One region of the Arthrobacter sp. KBS0702 genome, then DNA from elsewhere that is predicted to be linked to it. Evidence: predicted binding sites of a transcription regulator. Region 1 holds the regulator's gene; each other region holds the start of a gene.
The links. The regulator HrcA, encoded in region 1, represses chaperone genes, less so after heat shock. The targets are predictions, from matches to a motif close to TTNGCACTCGNNNNNNNCGAGTGCNAA.

Region 1 (5,633 bases):
TTCACCCCGTGGCAGAATCCGAAAAAGCTCGCCACCTCGATTTCAGGCAAAAACATCATCACCGTGGATGTGTCCGCAGACGCGTTCAACAGCAACGTCGACGCCGACATGGCAGAACGCGCCATCCAGCAGCTGGTCTACACGGCCACGGCAGCGGGGGCCAGTGCGGGCTTGACGGACGCCGGGCAGCAGATCCAGGTCGTCATCCTCGTGGACGGGCACACCGACTATGTGGCTTTCAACCGGGTGCGGCTTGGTGCGCCGACGTCGCGCAGCGCCGGGATGGTGGCGCCCGTGTGGATTATCGATCCGCAGGAGGGCACCGAGGAAGCCGACGGAGCCGTGAAGTTTTCCGGCCGCAGCACGGTCCCGGGCGGCAAGTTGCGCTGGGAGATTCTGCGGGTCGACGGCACCACCAAGACTCCTTACCTGAACGGCAATATGACCGCCTCCGCCGACGGCGCGCAGGCCGGCCTGTTCAACTTTTCGCTGAACCTCGGGCCCGGAAGCTATGAGGCCCGGGTGTCGCAGGTGGATCCCACCGGCGCCGTGCAGGACCTGAACGTCGATACCCGCGGGTTCACCGTCCGCTAGTCCGGTCCCCTGCGGCTCACAGCGTCCGGGGGCTACCAGCGTCCGAGGATGTCGCTCGCCAGCACGGTGGCGGCGGGCCCGGCGGTGGACGAACGCAGCACGTGGTGGCCCAGCAGGGCGGTCACGGCGCCGGCGTCACACAACCGGGTGACCTCGCGGGGGCTGATGCCGCCCTCCGGACCCACGATCAGGAGCACCTCGCGCGGCTTGCCGCCGTCGCCGTCCCCTTGCCCGGCCCCTTGCCAGGCTTCCAGGACCTGCCGCAGCGGCCGCACCGCGTCCTCGTGCAGGATGATGGCCAGGTCCGCGGCTGCGACGGCCGCCTGCAGCCCGCCGCCGTCGACGGCGTCCCGGACCTCCGGGATCCAGGCGCGTCGCGCCTGCTTCGCGGCTGCCGTCACCACCGACTGCCACTTGGCGTGTGCCTTGGCCGCGCGTTCGGGCTTCCACCGGACGATCGACCGCTCCGCTTGCCAGGGCACGACGGCGTCGATGCCCAGTTCCGTGGCCGTTTCGGCGGCGAGTTCGTCGCGGTCGCCCTTGGCCAGCGCCTGCACGAGGACCAGCCTGATCTCGGGCCTGGCCTCGGTGCTGGCCTCGACGCATTCGACCGTCAGTTCCTGCGGGGCGACGTCGGTGACGGTGCCGGTGATGCGCGTGCCGGCGCCGTCGGCGAGGTCAACAGCCTCCCCGACGGCCAGCCGCTTGACGGTCACCGCATGGCGCGCTTCGGCGCCCGTGAGGACGAACGTTGTGCCCGGGGCCTGCTGGTCCAGGGATCCCGCGGGGGTGAAGAAGACCGGGTTACTCACCGCTACAGGTTACCGAGCCGGTCCCGGAGCTTGGCGAAGACGCCGCCGCTGGCGGCGAGCTTGCCTTCGGTGAACTGCTCGCCGCGGAGTTTGGCGAGCTGGCGGAGCAGCTCCTCCTGGGCGGCGTCGAGCTTGGCCGGGGTGTCCACCTGCAGGTGGACCTTGAGGTCGCCGCGGCCGTAGCCGCGCAGGTGCGTCACGCCCAGGCCGCGCAGCGTGATGACCTCGCCGGACTGGGTGCCGGCTTTGACGTCGATTTCCTGCTGGCCGTCGAAGGTCTCCAGGGTCAGCTCTGTGCCCAGGGCGGCCGCGGTCATCGGGATGTTGAGGCTTGCGTGCAGGTCATCGCCTTCCCTCAGGTAAGTCGGATCGTTGTTGACCCGGATCTCGACGTAGAGGTCACCGGCCGGGCCGCCGGCCGGACCGGCCTCGCCCTGGCCGGAAAGCTGGATACGGGTGCCGGTGGCGACGCCGGCCGGGACCTTGACGGTCAGGGAGCGGCGGCTGCGGATGCGGCCCTGGCCGGCGCACTCGTTGCACGGGTCCTTGATGACGGTGCCGAAGCCCTCGCAGCTGCCGCAGGGAGCGGTGGTCATGACCTGGCCAAGGATGGAGCGCACGGCGCGCTGGACCTGGCCGCTGCCGCCGCAGATGTCGCAGCGTTCGGGGTGGCTGCCCTCGCGGCAGCAGGAGCCCTCGCAGGTGGGGCAGGTGACGGCGGTGTCGACCTCGAGCTTCTTGTTGACGCCGAAGACGGCGTCGCGGAGCTCGATCCGGACGCTGATCAGCGCGTCCTGCCCGCGGCGGACCCGGGATGCGGGGCCACCCTGGCCGCCGGCGCCACCGAAGAAGGTCTCGAAGATGTCCTGGAAGGCGAAGCCCTGGCCGGCGTAGCCGCCGCCGAAGCCGTTGTCGGTGCCGTTCTCGTTGCCCGTGGTGTCGTAGACCCGGCGCTTCTGCGGATCAGACAGCACTTCGTAGGCGTGCGTGACCGCCTTGAAGCGCTCGGAAGCGTCGTCACCGGGGTTCACGTCCGGGTGCAGGGTCCGCGCGAGTTTGCGGTAGGCCTTCTTGATTTCTTCCCCCGTCGCTTCGCGGGAGACTCCAAGAACGTCGTAGTGGCTGCTCAAAGTGTGTATCTCTTCCTTTTTGTACTGCCGGTGGGGCACTGCCTGCGACAGGCAAGACGTCTGGTAGCGGGAGCGGCCCGTCAGGGCCCGAGGATCCTCGAAAGGTAACGGGCCACCGCACGGACGGCGGCCATGGTGGTGGGATAGTCCATCCGGGTGGGTCCGAGCACGCCGACCTTGGCGGTGGCATCCGGGCCGTAGCCGGTGGCCACCACCGAGGCCTCGGAAAGACCGTCGTAGGGGTTCTCCCGGCCGATGCTGACGGTGACGCCGCGGGGGTCCTCCGCCATGTCGCTGAGCAGGCGCAGCATCACCACCTGCTCCTCGAGCGCCTCGAGCACCGGGCCGATGCTGAGCGGGAAGTCCACGTTGGACCGGGCCAGGTTGGCCGTCCCGGCCATGACCATCCGTTCCTCCCGGCTGCTCGCCGCCAGCGACTCGAGCCCCCGCGCGAGGGCCTGCGCGGCGCCGCGCCGGGCCGGCGGACAGCCGTCCGCGACGGACTGCAGCGACTGCGGCAGCAGGCTCAACGGGGTCCCCGAAAGCCGGGCCAGGAACAGGGTGCGCAGTTCTGCGAGGGCATCGTCGCCGAGTTCCTGTCCGACGTCGATCACCCGCTGTTCCACCTTGCCGGTGTCTGCGATCAGCACGGTCAGCACCTTGCGCGGTGCGAGCAGCACGAATTCGATGTGCCGGACCCTCGCCCTGCTCAAGAGGGGATACTGCACGACGGCGACCTGGTTGGTCAGCTGCGAGAGCAGCCGCACCGTCCGGTCCAGCACGTCGTCGAGGTCGTCGGAGCCCTCGAGCAGGGCTTGGATGGCGCGCCGTTCCGCCAATGACAGGGGTTTGACGGCCGAAATCTGGTCCACGAACAGGCGATAGCCCTTGTCGGTGGGGATCCGCCCGGCGCTGGTGTGCGGCGCCGTGATCAGGCCCTCGTCCTCCAGGGCTGCCATGTCATTGCGGATCGTGGCGCTGGAGACCCCAAGATGGTGCCGCTCCACCAGGGCCTTGGACCCCACCGGTTCCCGGGAATGGACGTAGTCCTCCACGATGGCGCGCAGCACTTCAAGTTTGCGTGGCTCGCTCACGCCCCACCTCCAATCGACCTGTTTCCGCGGAGCCGGTGCCGGCGGGCGGTACGGGACGCGCCCAGGAAACCCGCTGTTAGCACTCGACATGCCTAAGTGCTAACCAGTCTAATATGAGTCGCGCCGTTGTTAGCATTGGATTCGCTGCGGGCGTGACCGCCGGAAGAGGTGTTTCCGGGCACACCGCAGGCCGCAGGAGGGTTCCCTCCCCCGAAATTTCCGAGTGCAAAGCAGTGTGTAGCAGATGACGTACCAGAATTGGGGCCCGCAGGATCTGTCCGCCCCCGCCAAGGCCCAACTGCCGGAAATTCCGGTGGAACGCGGCATGGTGCTGGAGGATGTGCAGTCCGGCTGGGTCGGCGCCGTGACCCGGGTGGAGAAGTCCGGCGGCATGCACGTGGTGGCCCTCGAGGACCGGCGCGGCAAGTCCCGCTCGTTCCGGCTGGGCTTCGGCTTCCTGCTGGAAGGACAGCCCATCCGCCTGGTGCCGCCCGCCCCTCGGGCCGCCGCTGCGGGCGCCGGGACCGGGGCCCGCACGGCCTCGGGTTCGGTCCGGGTGGCCGGCCAGCGCGCCCAGGTCGCCAAGGCGAGCCGGATCTGGGTGGAAGGCAAGCACGACGCCGAACTCGTGGAGAAGGTCTGGGGTGATGACCTGCGGGTCGAGGGCATCGTCGTCGAGCCGTTGCATGGCATCGACGACCTCGCGGCGGCCGTGAAGGAGTTCGGGCCGGGCCCGGGCCGCCGTCTTGGTGTGCTGGTTGACCACCTCGTGCCGGATTCCAAGGAGTCCCGGATCGCCGACGCCGTCATGGCCTCCCCCGGAGCCGCCGGCAACGTGCTGATCGTGGGGCACCCCTACGTGGACGTGTGGCAGGCCATCCGCCCGGCCGTGCTGGGCATTGAGCGCTGGCCGGTGATTCCGCGGGGGATGGACTGGAAGACCGGGATCCTGACGGCCTTCGGCTGGCCGCACAGCACCAAGGAGGACATTGGCCTGGGCTGGCAGAAACTCCTCGGCGCGGTGCGCAGCTACGCGGACCTGGAACCGTCGCTGCTGGGCCGGGTGGAAGAGGTCATCGACTTCCTCACGGTGCCGTAGCCGCCTCGCCGTGCTTCAGTTCGCGGCCCGAGCAAGTATTCTTGGAACGGCGCCCGCTGTGTTTGTTGCGGTCGCAGCCCGTACAAGTACTAATGCTCCACCGCAATCCAAAGGACGAAACGTGGCAGAAGATGCACGCGAACACACGGACCACCAGGCAGGCCATGGCGAGTCGCAGTACCACGGCGTGCCCGCTAATGCCCTCCCGCTGACCGCGAGCGAGGACCGGCAGTGGGCCACCCTGGCGCACTTTGGCGGCATTCTGGGCTGCATCCCTTCGCTGCTGATCTACCTGATCTTCAAGGACCGCGGCCCGTTCACGGCGCAGGAGTCCAAGGAAGCCCTGAACTTCACGCTGCCGCCCACGATTGCCGCGGTGCTCGCCAATCTCCTGGTCTTCGTCCCGGTGGTCGGCAACCTGTTCGCGGTGCTGGCCACGGCCATCTGGCTTGCCCTCGCCTGCTTCTCCGTTGCCGCCGGCATCCACGTCAACCGCGGCCAGCCGCACCGTTACGAGTACAACCTCCGCTGGATCAAGTAGCGCGAACGTACACTTCAGGCCCGCGCGGGCGTTGGCCTAGTCGGGCAGGATCCTGCGGACCACCGCGTCGGCCAGCAGCCGCCCCTTGAGCGTGAGCATCAGGCGTCCCTTGAAGGCTTGGACCGGGTCCACCAGCCCGTCGGCAATCAGCCCGGCCACGGCGTGCCGCCCGGTATCCCCCAGACCGCCCAGGCCCGGGATCTCCAACCCCGTAACCAGCCGCGCCTCGAGCATCACGCGCTCCACGTTGCGGGTCTCCGAATCCAGGGTTTCCCGGCCGGCGGCGGGCGACACCCCTGATCCCAGGCGTGCGGCGTAGGCGGTGGGATGCTTGACGTTCCACCAACGCACCCCGCCGACATG
Region 2 (5,633 bases), 800 kb from region 1:
ACCGCCGGAGACGAGTCCTTCCGCGTGGTGGACCTGGAGCGGGCGCAAGGCCTGGTCCGGGACCGCGTCATCTTCTCGCCCGGTTACGGCCGCACCCCCCACGGCCGCGCGCTGCACAGCCTCGGCCCGCTTTCGGCCGACGGCGGCCGCGCCAAGTTCGCCCTCGCGATGACCCGGGCGCGGCGGTCGCTTCACGTGCTCAGCTGCTTCCGCCCGGAAGACCTGGACGTCAGCCGGCTCAGCCACGGCGCGGTGGACTTCTACGAGCTCCTGGACCGCGAAATTGCCGGCAACTCGGATCTGGGCAGCCCGGCATCCCGGGCCGCGGCCAGCGAACAAGCCCTGGGCGCCGACCCGCTGGTGGCAGACCTCGGCGACCGGCTCCGGGCCCGCGGGGCGCGGGTCTGGCACCAGTACGACGGGGTCCTCGACATGGTGGCCGCGGCAGACCCGATGCACACGATCGGGCAGGACGACGCCGAGATTCCCAGCCCGGTGGCCATCGAGTCCGACGGCACCGAGCGGTACCGGCGGATGAGCGTGCGTGAGCGCAGCCGTCTCCGTCCGCAGCTGCTGGAGCGTATGGGCTGGCGCTACATGCCACTATGGACCATAGAGGTGTTTACGGATCCGTCGGCTTGCGCGGACCGGATCGGCGGCTACCTCGGCCTGGAGAAGCCCGTGGCAGCCAGCCGCTTGCGCAGCTCGCCGGGCTTTTCCGACGACATTGAAAACCTGAGCGTCGAGGACGGGCGGCACAGCTACGGCGGATCCGCCGCGGCGCCCCAGGGGTGGTCCGCGGACGGTGACCGCGGGCAGGAAACAGCTATAGGCAACAAGGAGGCCGGCGGCATGAGCGCAGACGGCGACAACCAGAACAACAACACCCGCGGTGGCGACCGGGACCAGAGCGTTGCAGACGCGACGTCTCCGGATGTCCCCGCCCGGGAAGCGGTGCCGGCCGAGATGCGGCAGCGATCGGCCGCCGAGGGAGTGCTGCCCAACAAAGCCGCAGAGGACGATCCCCGGCGCTGGGGCGACCAGCCCGGCAGCTATGACCATGACGCCTGGTTGCAGGAACAAAAGCCTCCGCACTGGGGCTGAACACCCCGCGCACCCGGGCTGACCGCTCCGGTGCCCTGCCATCCTGCTACCTGCTACCCGGACCCGGACCCGGACCGGGACCCGACCAGGACAAAGAACAACTTGCCCTGCGTGGATGCCCCGGCGAGTCGCCCGGCCTGGTCCGGGTCTGCCGCCACCACGATCAGCCCGTCGGTTTCTGCGGTGTCGAGCCACTGGCCGGCCCTGCCGCCGCGGGCGGAAGTCCACAGCACCGGAACCGCCGAGGCGAGCAGCTGGGACGGCGCGGCCTGCTCCGGGCCGCTGCCGCTGGTCATCACCACATTGATGAGCTGGCCAGGGGAGACCAGTTGGATGGAGGCGGGGTCGGCCATCCGAAGCGGCACGGCGGCCGCGCCCGGCGGGCTGCCGGCCAGCAGCCCCGGTCCGACAAGTAGGGAGTCCGCCAGGAGCTGGCCCTTCCGAAGGGCAACGGCGAGCTGTTTGCCCTCCATTACGGTCTGGTCGGGGGTGCCGCCGGGGAGTACCCCGGGCGGGACCTGGATGGCGACGAGGTCGGAAGGTGCCAGCACCCTGCCGGCCGGGAGATCCTTGGCCGCGGCCCACGCCGAAACAGTTGCATCCGGTGCGGGCGTCAGTTGCTGCACCCCCAGTCCGGTGGCGAGGCACAGCAGGAGGGCGACCGCTAGCCTCCGGTTGCGCCGGAGCCAGCCGCGGAGTCGCCTCCTCGGTTGGTCTTTACGGACACCTCCGGGCCCAAGGGCGGCGCGGGCCGGCCGGGACCGTGGGGTTGCGAGCGGTGGGCGGAGACTGCGGGCCATGGCACCACGCTAGGGCCGCCCCGCGCGGCGGGGCAGTCAAGGGCTTGGCCATGTGGATAACACGTAGCGGGAACACCCGCAGGGGACGGCATAAAGGCCGAGCGCGCCGGGTACCGGCGTCGGCGGACCTAGCTGGCGGCGGCGGAAGCCGAAGCGGCGGGTGCTGCCGGGGCGGCTGCAGGGGCCACAGCGCTGCCCTTGGAGTCGCGGGAATCGGTCCGGTAAAAACCGGATCCCTTGAAGACGACGCCGACGCTGTTGAACTTCTTGCGCAGGGTCCCCTCGCACTCGGGGCAGGACGTCAGCGAGCTATCCGTGAAGGACTGCACGATCTCGAAAGCGTGGCTGCAGTCCTTGCAAGCGTATGCATACGTGGGCACTGGGTTCCTCCTCTGGGACAAACGAGCAGGTCCCGGGCTGCTTGCCGAAAACTTCGGCGTTAGCAGTCGCAGGGCCTGAGTGCCAATTCTATCACCCGGCGGGCGTGCCTAGGGTAGCGCGGAAAGCCGGCGGAGGCCTCCCGGGGTCAGCGCGGCGGCAACCTTCCGGTCGAAGGATTCCACGGGAATGCTGCCGGCGGCCAACACCTCTGGGTCGTACACGATGGCCGCTGTCGGCAGCGGACCGGCCCCGGACACCGGGACGCCCCACGGCAGGTCCGCGAGGGCGGCCAGGAACTTGTCGTAGTAACCCCCGCCCTGGCCGATCCTGTTGCCGTCGCGGTCCAGGGCCGTGGCCGGCAGGAAGATCCCGGCCACGCCGAGCATGACGGAGGTATCGAACCGGGCGCCGACAGGCTCCTGGATGGGGGCGTATCGGCTCCGGACAAACTCGGAGGCCGGGGTCCAATACACCCAGCTCAGCACCAGGGCCGGTTCGCAGACCGGAAGCAGTACCCGGTGGCCGGCGTCGTGCAGCGCGGCCAGAAGGGGCAAGGTGGGAGGTTCGGAGCCGACGCCGAGGTAGGCCGCGAAGGTGCGCTTCCCGCCGTCGGCCAGCCCGGATGCCCAGGCGAGCCCGTGGCGGGCGATTGCCGCTCCGGCGGCGTCCAGCTCGGACTGAGAGAGCCCGGCCCGGCCCTGCCGGTGGCGGGAGCGGATCTCGTCCTTGGTGCTCATGTGCGGGTGTCCTTTCGGCCGGGCGGCGCCGTCTGGCTGGGCGGCCGCGGCAGCCTTGCCGGCGGGGGACAATTACCTGAAGATTTGACCCCTCCGCTAGATTAGTCGAGTGATTACACCCAACGCCTCCGTTCGCAAGGCCGTCATCCCCGCAGCGGGCCTCGGCACCCGTTTCCTTCCCGCCACCAAGGCGATGCCAAAGGAAATGCTGCCCGTCGTGGACAAGCCTGCCATTCAGTACGTCGTCGAGGAAGCCGTCAACGTGGGCCTCAATGACATCCTGATGATCACCGGACGCAACAAGCGGGCCCTTGAGGACCACTTCGACCGCGTGCCCACCCTGGAGGCAACGCTGGAGGCCAAGGGTGACACCGCCAAGCTGGAATCCATCCAGGCCGCCAGCAACCTCGGCGACATCCACTACGTCCGCCAGGGCGACCCGATGGGCCTCGGCCACGCGGTGCTGCGTGCCAAGCAGCACGTCGGCCACGAACCGTTCGCCGTCCTGCTCGGTGATGACCTCATCGACGCCCGCGACGAACTGCTCAGCACCATGATCGAGGTCCAGGCCAAGACCGGCGGCTCCGTCGTCGCCCTGATCGAGGTCAACCCCTCCCAGATCAGCGCGTACGGCTGCGCCGACGTCGAGGCCGTCGAGGGCGAGGAATACGTCCGGATCAAGCAGCTCGTGGAGAAGCCCGACGTCGACGAGGCGCCCTCCAACCTGGCCATCATCGGCCGCTACGTCCTGCACCCGGCGGTGTTCGAGGTCCTCGAGCGCACCGAGCCCGGCCGCGGCGGCGAAATCCAGCTCACCGACGCCCTCCAGGAACTCTCCGCCGGCGAGGGGGAAGGCTACGGCGTGTACGGCGTGGTCTTCCGCGGCCGCCGCTACGACACCGGGGACAAGCTCAGCTACCTCAAGGCCTGCGTCCAGCTCGCCTGCGACAGCGAGGACCTGGGCCCCGGCCTGCGCGACTGGCTGCCCGGGTTCGCCTCCAGCCTGACCAAATAATCCCGTGGGGGGCAGCTTCGCCTGGCCGGTGACACTGGAGTGCGGCGACATTGTGCTGCGCCCGATCCGGTACCGGGACCGCAAGGAGTGGAGTGAACTGCGGGCCCGCAACGAAAAGTGGCTGGCCCCCTGGGAAGCCTCCAACCCGGTACCCGGCGGCGGGCTGCCCGACTACCGGCAGATGGTGCGCTCGCTCAAGGCGCAGGCCGCCCAGGCCACGGCGCTGCCCTTCGTCATCGCGGCCTGGACCCCGGGCTTCAAGGAACCCGTGATCGTGGGGCAGCTGACGGTCTCCTCGATTGTCTGGGGTTCGGCCATGATGGCCACGCTCGGGTATTGGGTGGACCAGGACCGCGCGGGCCAGGGCATCGCCCCGACGGCTGTGGCGATGGCTACGGACTACTGTTTCCGTACCCTGGGGCTGCACCGAATGGAAATCAACATCCGCCCGGAAAACCGTCCCAGCCTGCGCGTGGTGGAGAAACTCGGGTTCCGCGACGAGGGATACCGCCCGCGTTTCCTGCATATCAACGGGCAGTGGGCGGACCATCGCAGCTTCGCTTTGACAGCGGAGGAAGTGCCCGAGGGGCTCCTGGCGCGGTGGCTGGAAAACCGCCCGGCGTAGCCGCCGGAAACCCCCGCCTGACCAGCGCTTTCGTCGTAATTCCAGTGTTTTGGCAGTTGCCTTGCGACACACCGCCGGCAATGCCGCCTGCTGTGCCGTCTTGCTCATACGGTTTTGATTGTGGACTTCCCTCTTAGCAGCTCAGTGATCCTTGTCATTGCTGTTGCGCTCTGGATCGTATGGGTGGCTCCCTACATGCTCCGGAACGGCCACCCCCAGCTGCAGCCGGCAGCCGAGCTCCTAATGGATGCCGCCGACGTAGGAAAAGCAGACCCCCAAGCCGGATCCGTCATGACGATGGCGGCCCCGCAGGAGAAATCGATGACGAGTACGCAGCGCCCCGAGTCCGCTCCGGGTTCCATGAAGCCCGACGGCGACCGGAAGCCGGCAGCGGCCGGCCCGGCATTCCGGATCCGTTACGGTCGGCTGGTGCTTGCCCTGGCCGGACTGCTCTCGCTGCTGACCGCCGTCGTGTCCGCCGCCTTGCGGCTCTTCGGTCTGGGCTCGGGCTGGCTTGCCGTCTTCACCTTGCTCGGTGCGGTCCTGGCCGTCGTGGTGCTGCGCAGGTTTGCCGTCCGGGACCGCCGGCGGAAGCTCAATGCCGCGTTCCGCTCGGCCATGGGCGCTCCGGCGCACCGGGCGTCCGCGGCGCCGGCCGCTGACCGGGCCGATTCGGTCCGTGCCGCGCTTCCGGCGAAGGAAAGCCCGCTGTTCGACGCCGAAGCCGGCGCCGCGGCACCCAAGCCAGCCCCTAAACCCCTGACGGCCGATGAACTGCGCCAGGCCGCGCTGGCCGAGGCCGCCGCATCCGGCGATACCTCGGTCCGCCGCGTCGGCGATCCAGGCTCCGCCGAGGGCTCCAGCTGGGAGCCCGTGGAGGTGCCGAAGCCGACCTATGTCGAGGCGCCCAAGGCCGAACGCGCCGCTCCGCAGCCGCTGGACCTGCCGGAAGCCCCGAAGGCGGTGGGCAA
Region 3 (5,633 bases), 830 kb from region 1:
AGAAGTGCTGCAGCGGGCTGGCACCGGAGTGGTCCTGGGCGTAGTAGTCGACGGCGGTGTCGGCAAGCAGCCAGTTCTGCCGGTACAGCAGGGATGCCCAGGCCTGGTCGAGGATATCGGGCCAGCGGCTTGCCGGCAGGATGGTCCGGGTGCCGATCAATACCCCGAGCACCACCACAACGACGGCGGGCAGCAGCCGCTTGAGCAGGTGCAGCCAGTGGCTCAGGAGGCGCAGCGGCTTCCCGCTTTCCACCTTCCGGGCGAAGCTCAGGGTCATCAGGAAGGCCGAGATCAGCAGGAAGATGTCCACCCCGCCGGAGACCCGGCCCAGCCACACGTGGTAGGTCACCACCATCAGGACGGCGAGCGCACGCAGGCCCTGCACCTCGGGCCGGTAGCCCGATTTGCGGCGCGCCGGCGACCCCGCGGGCGCGGGCGCGGGGCTGGCTGCGGCTCGCTCGTTCGACACTTCTGACCCCTCAGGCGCGGTTCCAAAAACATCAATGTTACCGAACCGTAATTTCCTGCGCCAATCGCCGGGAGGTCCGGTACGGGCGCCGCGGCGCGGCAGGACCTAGTCTGTAACGAGTCGAAGGAGGCCGCGGGTGATTGTGCAGTTACGGATATGTGTGCCGGAGCGTCTTTCCGGTGCCGTGGTGGACTGCTGTTCGGAGGGGCTCGGTGTGGCGGAGGTGGCGCTGCACCCGGGCGCTTCGGTGCTGCCGCCGGGAGACGTCATCCTGGTCTTTATCGCGCGCGAATCCGTCGAGGCGCTGATCGAGCGGCTGCACGCCCTGAACGTCAAAGAGGTCGGCTCAATCTCGGTGACGACTCCCGAGTTGTTGCTCTCCGACCGCGCGGACGAGGCGGTGGCGGCGGCCCCCGGCGAGGGCGCGGACGCCATGATCTGGGATGAGGTGTCCCGGCAGACCGGAGAGGACTCCAGGCTGACATGGAGCTATCTGGCATTCCTCGTCCTGGCCACCCAGCTTGCCGCGATCGGGATCGTCACCGACTCGACCATCGCCATCGTGGGCGCCATGGCCGTAGGTCCCGAGTTCGGGCCGCTCGCCGCGCTGGCCGTGGCGCTGGTGCGTCGCCAGTGGCGGCTCGGACGCGGGGCGGCGCTGGCGCTCGGGGTCGGATTCCCGGTTGCCATGCTGGCTGCGGCCCTTACGGCCTGGCTCTCCGTCCCGCTGGGGCTCTTTCCCGCCGACGCGCTGGACCGCGGCTCGGCGGTGGAGTTCATCTACCACCCGGGGCCGTATTCCCTGATTGTGGCCCTGCTGGCCGGAACTGCCGGCATGTTGTCCGTGATCGGCCGGCGGTCGGCGGCCCTGATCGGCGTCTTCATTTCCGTCACCACGGTACCGGCAGCCGGATATGTCGCGGTGGCGCTGGTGCTGGGTGAGTACCAGAAGGCTGCGGGGTCCGCCCTGCAGCTTCTGCTGAACCTGGTCGGGATCGTCGTGTCGGCCGTGGCGGTGCTGCTGTTCTACCGGGTAATCACCAAGCGCCTGCCACGCGACGCCGCACAGCGGCTGCGGCGGAAGTCGCAACCGCCCCGGCGCTGACCGGCGGGGCCAACGGGCGGGGTCAACGGGCCAACGGGCCAACGGGCCAACGGGCCAACGGGCCAACGGGCCAACGGAAAGGACCGGACCAGCTGACGCTGGTCCGGTCCTTTTTCTTGCACGGTGCCCTAAGGACAGGTCTTAGTGCTGGTGTCCGGCGTGTTCGTCTTCGTCGGCCGGCTTCTCCACCACGAGGGTTTCGGTGGTGAGAACCAGCGCGGCGATGGAGGCCGCGTTACGGAGGGCCGCACGCGTCACCTTGACGGGGTCGATCACGCCTGCGGCGATCAGGTCCTCGTACTCGCCGGTCTTGGCGTTGAAGCCCTGGTTGACCGCGGCTTCGGCGACCTTGGCAACAACGACGTAGCCGTCGAAGCCGGCGTTCTGCGCGATCCAGCGCAGCGGCTGGGTCAGTGCGCGGCGGACGATGCCTACGGCGCCTGCCGCGTCGCCGTCGAGCGCCTGGACGGCCGGATCCTCGTCGAGCGCCTTGAGGGCGTGGATGAGGGCGGAACCGCCGCCGGCCACGATGCCTTCTTCGAGGGCAGCGCGGGTGGAGGACACGGCGTCCTCGATGCGGTGCTTCTTTTCCTTCAGCTCGACCTCAGTGGCAGCGCCGACCTTGATCACGCCGATGCCGCCGGCCAGCTTGGCCAGGCGTTCCTGCAGCTTTTCCTTGTCCCAGTCGGAGTCGGTGCGGGTCAGCTCGGCGCGCAGCTGGGCGACCCGGGCCGCGACGTCCTCGGCGGAGCCGGCGCCGTCGACGATGGTGGTGTTGTCCTTCGTCACGGTGATGCGGCGGGCGGTGCCGAGCACCTCAAGGCCCACGGTGTCCAGGCTGAGGCCCAGTTCCGGGGAGACGACCTGCGCGCCGGTGAGGGTCGCGATGTCCTGCAGCATGGCCTTGCGGCGGTCACCGAAGCCCGGCGCCTTGACGGCGACGACGTTCAGGGTGCCGCGGATGCGGTTGACGATCAGCGTGGAGAGTGCCTCGCCGTCGACGTCCTCGGCGATGATGAAGAGCGGCTTGGAGCTCTGCAGCGCCTTCTCCAGCAGCGGCAGGAATTCCTGGACCGAGGAGATCTTGCCCTGGTTGATCAGGATGAGGGCGTCCTCGAGGACTGCTTCCTGGCGTTCCGCGTCGGTGACGAAGTACGGCGACAGGTAGCCCTTGTCGAACTGCATGCCCTCGGTGAGGACCAGCTCGGTCTGCGTGGTGGAGGATTCCTCGATGGTGATCACACCATCCTTGCCGACCTTGCCGAACGCCTCGGCCAGGAGCTCGCCGACCTCGTCGCTCTGCGCCGAGATGGCGGCCACGTTGGCCACCTGGGTGCCCTCGACCGGGCGGGCGTTCTCGAGCAGGCGGGCGGCGACGGCCTCAACCGAGACCTCGATGCCGCGCTTGATCTGTCCCGGGGCGGCGCCGGCCGCAACGTTGCGCAGGCCTTCCTTGACCAGGGCCTGGGCGAGCACGGTGGCGGTGGTGGTGCCGTCGCCGGCGACGTCGTTGGTCTTGGTGGCGACCTCCTTGGCAAGCTGCGCGCCAAGGTTTTCGTACGGGTCGTCCAGTTCGACTTCACGGGCGATGGTGACGCCGTCGTTGGTGATCGTGGGGGCGCCCCACTTCTTGTCCAGCACGACGTTGCGGCCGCGCGGGCCGAGCGTCACCTTGACCGTGTTGGCGAGCTTATCGATGCCGGCTTCAAGCGACCGGCGGGCAGCGTCGTTAAACGCAAGCTGCTTTGCCATGGTTTTGTCCTTTCAAGACAGAACCCCGCGCAGCCGTTCCGTTCAAAGCGAAGGAGCGGCGGCGCGGGGGTCCAAGAGAGTTACTTTACGACGATCGCCAGAACGTCGCGGGCGGACAGCACGAGGTACTCGACGCCGCCGGTCTTAACTTCGGTTCCGCCGTACTTGGAGTAGATGACAACGTCGCCGACGGCGACGTCGACGGGAACGCGGTTGCCGTTGTCGTCAAAGCGGCCGGGGCCTACTGCAACAACTTCGCCTTCCTGCGGCTTCTCCTGTGCGGAGTCCGGGATAACCAGGCCGGAAGCCGTGGTCTGCTCGGCTTCGAGCGGGCGGACAACAATACGATCCTCAAGAGGCTTAATAGAGACCGACACTCGGACCTCTCCTTTTCGTCAGCAAATTCGTGGACTTTAAAGCTGTGGTGCCATGGCGTACAGACCGTCGTCGCGGTGCCGGCAGCAGCCAGGCCGGTAAAGCTTCAGGTGTTAGCACCCGCCTAGGGAGAGTGCTAATGACGACTCTATGTAAGTAGTTAGCACTCGGTCAAGGCGAGTGCCAGAAATTCGTCCCGGGTGAACATCGGGGGCATGCCCATCTGGCGGCTTGTCAGACGGACATGCCCATCCCGCGGCTTGGCGGACGGACATGCCCATCGGGCGGCTTGGCGGACGGACATGCCGCCCAGGGCGCGGAGCTCGTGTCCATTGTTGGTGCTGAGCGCTGGGCATGCTCATTGCTGGTCCGGTGCAATGGACATTCCGTGCGGGAGCGATGGGCATGCCCATTGTTGGCCGCCCCCGATGGACATATACGCAATATGTCCAGTGTCGGCGGCGAAGGACGGGCATGTCCGGAGTGGGTGGCCCCCATCGGCGCCGTGCCAGGCCCGGGCCACACCAATCCCCGAAGTTGCAGCAGGCCCAGCCGCCCAACGATCCAGCAGGCCAAGCAGGCCAAGCAGGCCCGGGCCAGACAAATTCCCGAGATTGCAACCGGGCCCAGCCGCCCAACGATCCAGCGGGCAAAGCGGGCAAAGCGGGCCCAGCCGCGCAACGATCCAGCGGGCCCAGCCGCCCACGCAGGCCCAGCCGCCCAAGCGGGCAAAGCGGGCCACGCAGGCCCACCCGCCCAAGCGGGCCAACCCAAGAGCGGGTTACTGCCCCGCGAGGTCCTCGTAGTCCCAGTCCTGGCCGTCGTCGTCCTCGTCGACCTGCGCGGAGGTGTTCCGTTCGCGGTAGAGCACAACGCCGCCGGCGAGGGCAGCCAGTGCGCCGAGGACCAGGAAGATGATGCTTCCCACCCGGGCGGCGGCATAGGTGTCGCGGATGGCCCGCGCCTCGTCGGTGGCGTCGGTGACGTCCTTGCCGCCAACGGAATACACGGTGGCGTTGAAGGAGTCGAGGGCGAAGATGATCACCAGCAGTGCCACGCAGACGACGGCCACCACACTGCCCGCAATCAGCGCGGGCCGGGCGAAGCGGACCAGCCCCCGCCGGCCCGGATTCTCCCCGTCTCCCTGCTCCCGGGTGCCTGCCGCGCCGAAGTCCTCTGTGTCCTTGTCGTTCATGCCGTCCAGCCTATCGGTCGCGCCGGGCCTTCCGCGCCTGAACTACGCTTGATTGCATGGCTGAGACTACGCAGGACCAGATCGCCCCGCTTCTCAATCCGGAGGGCTGGGAGCTGCTGGCCTCGCTGGGCCCGTACCGCGAGGAGGAGGCCTTCCGCCTCAACGCCTCGCTCCGGAAGGCCGGCCATTCCCCCGAGCTGGTCTCGGCGGCGCTCACTCAGTCCCGCCTGCGGACCAAGGCGGAGGCCAAGTTTGGCGAATTCGCCCGGCAGATGATCTTCACCCGGGCCGGGCTGGAGCAGGCCACCCGGCTCAACGTCGCGGCACGGCATGCGCAGCGGTTCGCGGAGGCCGGGATTGCGCACGTGGCGGACCTGGGCTGCGGACTGGGTGCGGACGCCATGGCGCTGGCCTCGCTGGACATCCGGGTCACCGCTGTGGAACTCGACGAAACCACGGCCGCCTGCGCCACCATGAACCTGATCCCGTTCCGGAACGCCACCGTGGTCCACGCCGACGCCGTCGCCGTCCCGCTCGACGGGATCGACGGCGTCTGGCTCGACCCGGCCCGCCGCACCACGTCCAGCTCCGGAACGAAACGGCTCTGGGACCCGGAAGATTTCTCCCCGCCACTGTCCTTTGTGGAGTCCCTGGCCGCGACCGGCCGGGCCGTCGGCGTCAAGATGGGCCCGGGCATGCCGCATGCGTCGGTGCCGGCGGACTGCGAGGCGCAGTGG
Region 4 (5,633 bases), 1.2 Mb from region 1:
TTGACCTGTCCGCCACGCACTACTACCAGATCCTCAATGCCTTGATCGATACCGAGGCGGCGCTGGCCCACGATCCCATGCTGGTCAAGAGATTGCGTAGACTACGTACGTCACGACAACGTGCCCGCACCGCCCGCCGTCTCGGCTCAGACGCTTAAACCCGCGGGAAATCCAGCCGGAGGCGCGCAAATTCGCGCAGTTACCGTCGGCGGGCCATCAGCCAGAAATCAGCAAGGACGTCGTTTTACCATGACCAAGTACGCTCGGGATGAATTTGATCGGGTCCCGGAGACCTCCACGCGCCAGGGTGTCCACCGGACGGCTTCCGCACCCCACTCCCGCCGGTTGGGTCCCATCCTCTCGTTTGGCGCCGCGGCCCTCGCGATCGGCCTCGTAGCCTTCCTCCTGCTGCCCAAGCTGGGCTTCGGCCCTGCCGGCGGATCGGCCATCACGGCGGACCAGGCCAGCAACAACGCCGCCACGTCGCAGGCCCCGAGCACGGCCGCGGCTGGCCCCACCCCTTCCGCCAGCGCCCAGCCGAGCGGCAGCATCGCCCCGGCGGCCTCGACGCCGTCCGCATCGACGGTCCCGAGCCCAGCCGTGGACAAAACCCAGCCGGTGGCGATCTACAACGGAACCGCGACGGCGGGGCTGGCCGGCCGCGTCGGATCCACGGTCACCTCCGCAGGGTGGGTCCTTGGCCCGCTCGGCAACTGGGGCGGCGCCCGCCAGCAGACCTCGGTGGTCTTCTACAACGGCCCGGCACAGAAGGCGAACGCCGAAGCACTGGGCTCGCTCCTGGGAATCGGCACCCTCGTGGATTCGGCCGAACTCAAGATGCCCCTCGTCGTCGTCCTGGGTCCCGGCTTCAAGTAGCACCGGCCGCCGGCGTCGGTTACGCCTCAATAACTATCCGCGCGGTCCCGGGCCCGGTCCGCACCCCGGTGGAAGGCTGTGGGTAGAGTATCTGCGGATTTGGTTTCGCATACCGCGGCGCACAACGAGGTGGGCCGTTAGCCAGCTAGCTGAAAGTGTGGAGAAGATGGCACTGGGGACCGTCAAGTGGTTCAACGCCGAAAAGGGCTACGGCTTCATCACCGTCGACAGCTCCGGGGACGACGTCTTCGTGCACTGGTCCGCGATCAACGGCGAGGGCTACCGCGCCCTCACCGAGGGCCAGCGGGTGGAGCTCGAAATCGGCGAAGGCGACAAGGGCCCGCAGGCCGAAAGCGTCCGGCCCGCCTAGTGTCATTCTCCGCTGCCGTACCCGCCCCGACGAGCCCGGACCGCCGGCCGTCCGCCAGGCGGCTCCGCCGCGCGGCGGCTGCCGGCCTGGCAGCAGCCGTGGCGCTCAGTGCGTGCGCCGGGCCCACCGGCAACGCCCGGGTGGACGCCGCCGACGCCAGCGGGGACGGCACCTTGCGGATCGGCCTGATCCTGGACAACACCGGCAAACAAAGCTTCCTGAACGCCCCCCAGCTCGCGGCGGCAAAGCTGGCGGTCAAGGAGATCAACGCGGCGGGCGGCCACAAGGGCAGGCCCGTGGAACTGCTGCCGGAATCGATCGGCACGGATACGGCGTCCCAGGCCAAGAACCTTGTGGCGGCCAAGGCCGACGTCGTGATCGGACCGACCGACTCCAGCCGGGCCGCCGACGCCATTGACGTGCTCTCCCGGGCCAAGGTCGCCCTCATTTCCCCGGCCAACGCAGCACCGGGGCTCAGCAAGTACAAGAGCGGCGGCTACTACTTCCGGACCGCCGCCGCGGACATCGCGCAGGCTTCCGTGCTCGTTAAGCTCGCCAAGGACGGCGGCGCCAAGTCGATCGCCGTGCTGCACGAGGAGGGCAGCTACGGCAAGGAAGTCTCCGTGGCCGTCTCCGCTGCCGCGAAGGCCGCCGCCCTCGGTACCTCGGTCGACGCCGAGTTCACGGCCGGCCACGCGCAGCAGGCGGCGGCGGCAGCCAAGGCGGCCTCCCCGGACGCCGTCGTGCTGGTGGCCCGGGACGGCGCCCAAGGCGCCATCGCCGAGCTCAATAACGCGGGCCTGGCCGGAAACAAGCTCGTCCTTAGCGACGGCGCCGTCAACCAGTACGGCCACGGCCTCGGCTCCAGGGCCCTGGACGGCGCCCGCGGGGTGCTCCCCGGCACCTTCCCCTCCGCACACTTCCAGGCCGAACTCGTGGCCGTCGACCCCGGCCTGAAGGACATGGCCTTCGCCGCCGAGACGTACGACGCCGTCAACCTCGCCGCCATCGCCGCTGCCGCCGCGGAGGACGACGCCGGGACCTCGATCGCCTCGAGGCTCATTGCCGTCTCCGGCGGGACGGCCGGTGCCGCAGGAACGGCGTCCGGCGAGGCCGAGGCCTGCGGGTCCTACCAGGACTGCGTGGCAGCCCTCCGCGCCGGCAAGCGCCCCGACTACAACGGGCAGTCCGGGCCTATCAACTTCGACGCCAACGGCGACGTCACCGCCGCCGCCTACATGGTCTACAGCTACGGCTCCGACAACAACGCCAAGATGACCGGCAGCGAAACCGCCCGCAGCGCCGGCTCCTGATCGCTGGTAGCGAAGAGCGCACCGTGGCGGCGGGGCCGGGGGCGGCCACTGCTTGCACTCTCCCCGGGGGAGTGCTAATTATTGACTTAGCACTCCCGCGTATTGACTGCTAACACGACGCCCGGTTCGGCCGGCTGCGACGTGGCGGCGGGATCACCGGGGGCGAGAGAAACACCTGGCTGGGGTGAGATCCCCGGCCCGGCGGCATACAGAGGCTGCCGGGCAGGAATCGTCCGTCGCGGGCACCACGGCCAAGGTTCATTCTTAACGACTGTCCCGAAAGGACTACTGCCGTTATGGCCAAGATCATTGCATTTGATGAAGAGGCACGCCGCGGTCTTGAGCGGGGCCTGAACATCCTCGCCGACGCCGTCAAGGTCACCCTCGGCCCGCGTGGACGCAACGTCGTCCTCGAAAAGAAGTGGGGCGCCCCCACGATCACCAACGATGGTGTTTCCATCGCCAAGGAGATCGAGCTGGACGACCCGTACGAGAAGATCGGCGCCGAGCTGGTCAAGGAAGTTGCCAAGAAGACGGACGACGTCGCCGGTGACGGTACCACCACCGCCACCGTGCTGGCCCAGGCTCTGGTCAAGGAAGGCCTGCGCAACGTCGCGGCCGGCGCTGACCCGCTGTCCCTCAAGCGCGGCATCGAGAAGGCTGTCGAGGCGGTCACCCGCGAACTCCTGGCTTCCGCCAAGGAAATCGAGACCAAGGAAGAGATCGCCGCCACCGCGTCCATTTCCGCCGGTGACAACGAAATTGGCGCCCTGATTGCCGAAGCCCTGGATAAGGTCGGCAAGGAAGGCGTCATCACGGTCGAGGAGTCCAACACCTTCGGCCTCGAGCTGGAACTCACCGAGGGCATGCGCTTCGACAAGGGCTACATCTCGGCCTACTTCGTCACCGACGCAGAGCGCCAGGAAACGGTCCTCGAGGATCCGTACATCCTGATCGTCAACTCCAAGATCTCCAACGTCAAGGAACTGGTTGCGGTCCTCGAAAAGGTCATGCAGTCCAACAAGCCGCTGCTGATCATTGCCGAGGACATCGAAGGCGAGGCCCTGGCCACCCTGATCGTCAACAAGATCCGCGGCACCTTCAAGTCCGTTGCCGTCAAGGCTCCGGGCTTCGGCGACCGCCGCAAGGCCCAGCTGGCCGACATCGCCATCCTCACCGGTGGCCAGGTCATCTCCGAGGAAGTCGGCCTCAAGCTTGAGACCGCCGGCCTCGAACTGCTCGGCAAGGCCCGCAAGGTTGTTGTCACCAAGGACGAGACCACCATCGTCGAAGGTGCCGGCGACGCCGACCAGATCGCCGGTCGCGTGTCCCAGATCCGTGCCGAGATCGAGAACTCCGATTCCGACTACGACCGCGAGAAGCTGCAGGAACGCCTGGCCAAGCTGGCCGGCGGCGTTGCAGTCATCAAGGCCGGTGCCGCAACCGAGGTTGAGCTCAAGGAGCGCAAGCACCGCATTGAGGACGCCGTCCGCAACGCCAAGGCTGCTGTGGAAGAGGGCATCGTCGCCGGCGGTGGCGTTGCCCTGATCCAGGCCGGTGCCAAGGCATTCGCCAACCTGCAGCTCGAAGGCGATGAGGCAACCGGTGCGAACATCGTCCGCGTCGCCATCGACGCTCCGCTGAAGCAGATCGCCTTCAACGCAGGCCTTGAGCCGGGCGTTGTGGTCGACAAGGTCCGCGGCCTGCCCGCAGGCCACGGCCTGAACGCAGCCACCGGCGAGTACGTCGACCTGCTGGCTGCCGGCATCAACGATCCGGTCAAGGTCACCCGCTCTGCCCTGCAGAACGCGGCGTCCATCGCCGGCCTGTTCCTCACCACCGAGGCCGTTGTGGCCGACAAGCCCGAAAAGGCCGGTGCCCAGATGGGCGGCGGCGACGACATGGGCGGCATGGGCGGCATGGGCGGTTTCTAACCCCCACGCCGGCCACTGGCTGTTCGACGACGGCGGTTCCACCTTCGGGTGGGGCCGCCGTCGGCGTTAAGACACGCTCCCGCAGTTGTGGGGGCGGCGTGCGGGACGCTCCCACACCCGAAAAACATTGATGAGGGAGAGCGGCGGGTGGTTTGTTGCCGGTGCTGCGGGAGCGCCGGAGTGCGGAGGTCTGGCAGGATAGTGCAGTGACGATTACTGCAGCGGCCGACGGTTCGGCTCTAGGAAATCCCGGTCCGGCCGGCTGGGCCTGGTACGTGAACGATGACTGCTGGCGTGCCGGCGGGTGGCCGCATGGGACCAACAACCAGGGCGAGCTGATGGCCGTCCTGGACCTCTTCCGGTCCACGGCGCACCTAGCCGGCGAGGACCTGCACATTCTGTGCGACAGCCAGTACGTCATCAATTCGGTGACCAAGTGGATGCCGGGCTGGAAGCGCAAGGGCTGGCGGAAGTCCGACGGCAAGCCTGTGCTTAACGTCGAACTACTAAAGGAAATCGACCAGGCGCTCGTCGGGCGCAAGTACACCTTCGAGTGGGTCCGCGGCCACGCGGGCCACGACCTCAACGAGGAAGCGGACGACCGCGCGCGGGCAGCGGCCACGGCCTACCAGCAGGGCGTCGCACCCCGGCGGGGCCCCGGCTTCGTCCGCGCTGGAGGAGCCTCCGCCCCCGACCCGCAGCAGGATCCCGCAGCGCAGGTTGCCGGCGAGCCTGTTCCCGCGGGGCAGACCATGTCTGCCGCAAGCGCCCGCCGGGCCCCGGCCGCCCCGCCGGCACCCCGGGCCGGAACCCGGGAGCTGTTCGGTGAACCGACCCTGTTCGGCGAATCCGGCCTGTTCGCCGAGCCGGACCTCTTCAGCGAGCTGGAAGAGGAATCCCGGGCAGCCGCGGCCGGCGCGGAACAGACGCCGGAGGCCACCGTAGAGGCCCTGGAGCGGGAACTGCTGCTCCCCGCGACGCGCTCCGACCTGGGACGAACGGGAGTGCTGCTGCATCCGGACTTCACCGAGATCGGCAGCTCCGGGCGGCTCTGGACCCGCGACGAGATGATGATGGCCCTTGAGGACGATCCGGGTGTTCCCGCCGAGCTGGAGCTGATTGCCGCCGAGCGCCTTGGTG

Region 2: FFF93_RS12375 (FmdB family zinc ribbon protein) is a predicted target of HrcA. The motif match lies at 2,344-2,370, and genes of this name have one in related genera.
Region 3: groES (co-chaperone GroES) is a predicted target of HrcA. The motif match lies at 3,862-3,888, and genes of this name have one in related genera.
Region 4: groL (chaperonin GroEL) is a predicted target of HrcA. The motif match lies at 2,646-2,672, and genes of this name have one in related genera.

What each region holds. Positions count from the first base shown of each region.
Region 1 is NZ_CP042172.1:1,887,320-1,892,952, forward strand. Features, by position in the region: gene FFF93_RS08685 (GerMN domain-containing protein) at 1-594, shown strand, start outside; gene FFF93_RS08690 (16S rRNA (uracil(1498)-N(3))-methyltransferase) at 627-1,406, opposite strand; gene dnaJ (molecular chaperone DnaJ) at 1,409-2,536, opposite strand; gene hrcA (heat-inducible transcriptional repressor HrcA) at 2,617-3,630, opposite strand; gene FFF93_RS08705 (DUF3097 domain-containing protein) at 3,875-4,729, shown strand; gene FFF93_RS08710 (DUF4870 domain-containing protein) at 4,851-5,270, shown strand; gene hemW (radical SAM family heme chaperone HemW) at 5,307-5,633, opposite strand, start outside.
Region 2 is NZ_CP042172.1:2,690,742-2,696,374, reverse strand. Features, by position in the region: gene FFF93_RS12385 (DUF4011 domain-containing protein) at 1-1,104, shown strand, start outside; gene FFF93_RS12380 (Flp pilus assembly protein CpaB) at 1,158-1,730, opposite strand; gene FFF93_RS12375 (FmdB family zinc ribbon protein) at 2,033-2,284, opposite strand; gene FFF93_RS12370 (5-formyltetrahydrofolate cyclo-ligase) at 2,393-3,022, opposite strand; gene galU (UTP--glucose-1-phosphate uridylyltransferase GalU) at 3,132-4,037, shown strand; gene FFF93_RS12360 (GNAT family N-acetyltransferase) at 4,042-4,662, shown strand; gene FFF93_RS12355 (hypothetical protein) at 4,807-5,633, shown strand, end outside.
Region 3 is NZ_CP042172.1:2,714,480-2,720,112, forward strand. Features, by position in the region: gene FFF93_RS12440 (acyltransferase family protein) at 1-469, opposite strand, end outside; gene FFF93_RS12445 (DUF389 domain-containing protein) at 630-1,574, shown strand; gene groL (chaperonin GroEL) at 1,716-3,326, opposite strand; gene groES (co-chaperone GroES) at 3,407-3,703, opposite strand; gene FFF93_RS12460 (hypothetical protein) at 4,483-4,896, opposite strand; gene FFF93_RS12465 (class I SAM-dependent methyltransferase) at 4,953-5,633, shown strand, end outside.
Region 4 is NZ_CP042172.1:696,782-702,414, forward strand. Features, by position in the region: gene FFF93_RS03295 (DUF3263 domain-containing protein) at 1-158, shown strand, start outside; gene FFF93_RS03300 (LytR C-terminal domain-containing protein) at 250-876, shown strand; gene FFF93_RS03305 (cold-shock protein) at 1,043-1,246, shown strand; gene FFF93_RS03310 (ABC transporter substrate-binding protein) at 1,246-2,559, shown strand; gene groL (chaperonin GroEL) at 2,856-4,493, shown strand; gene FFF93_RS03320 (ribonuclease HI family protein) at 4,700-5,633, shown strand, end outside.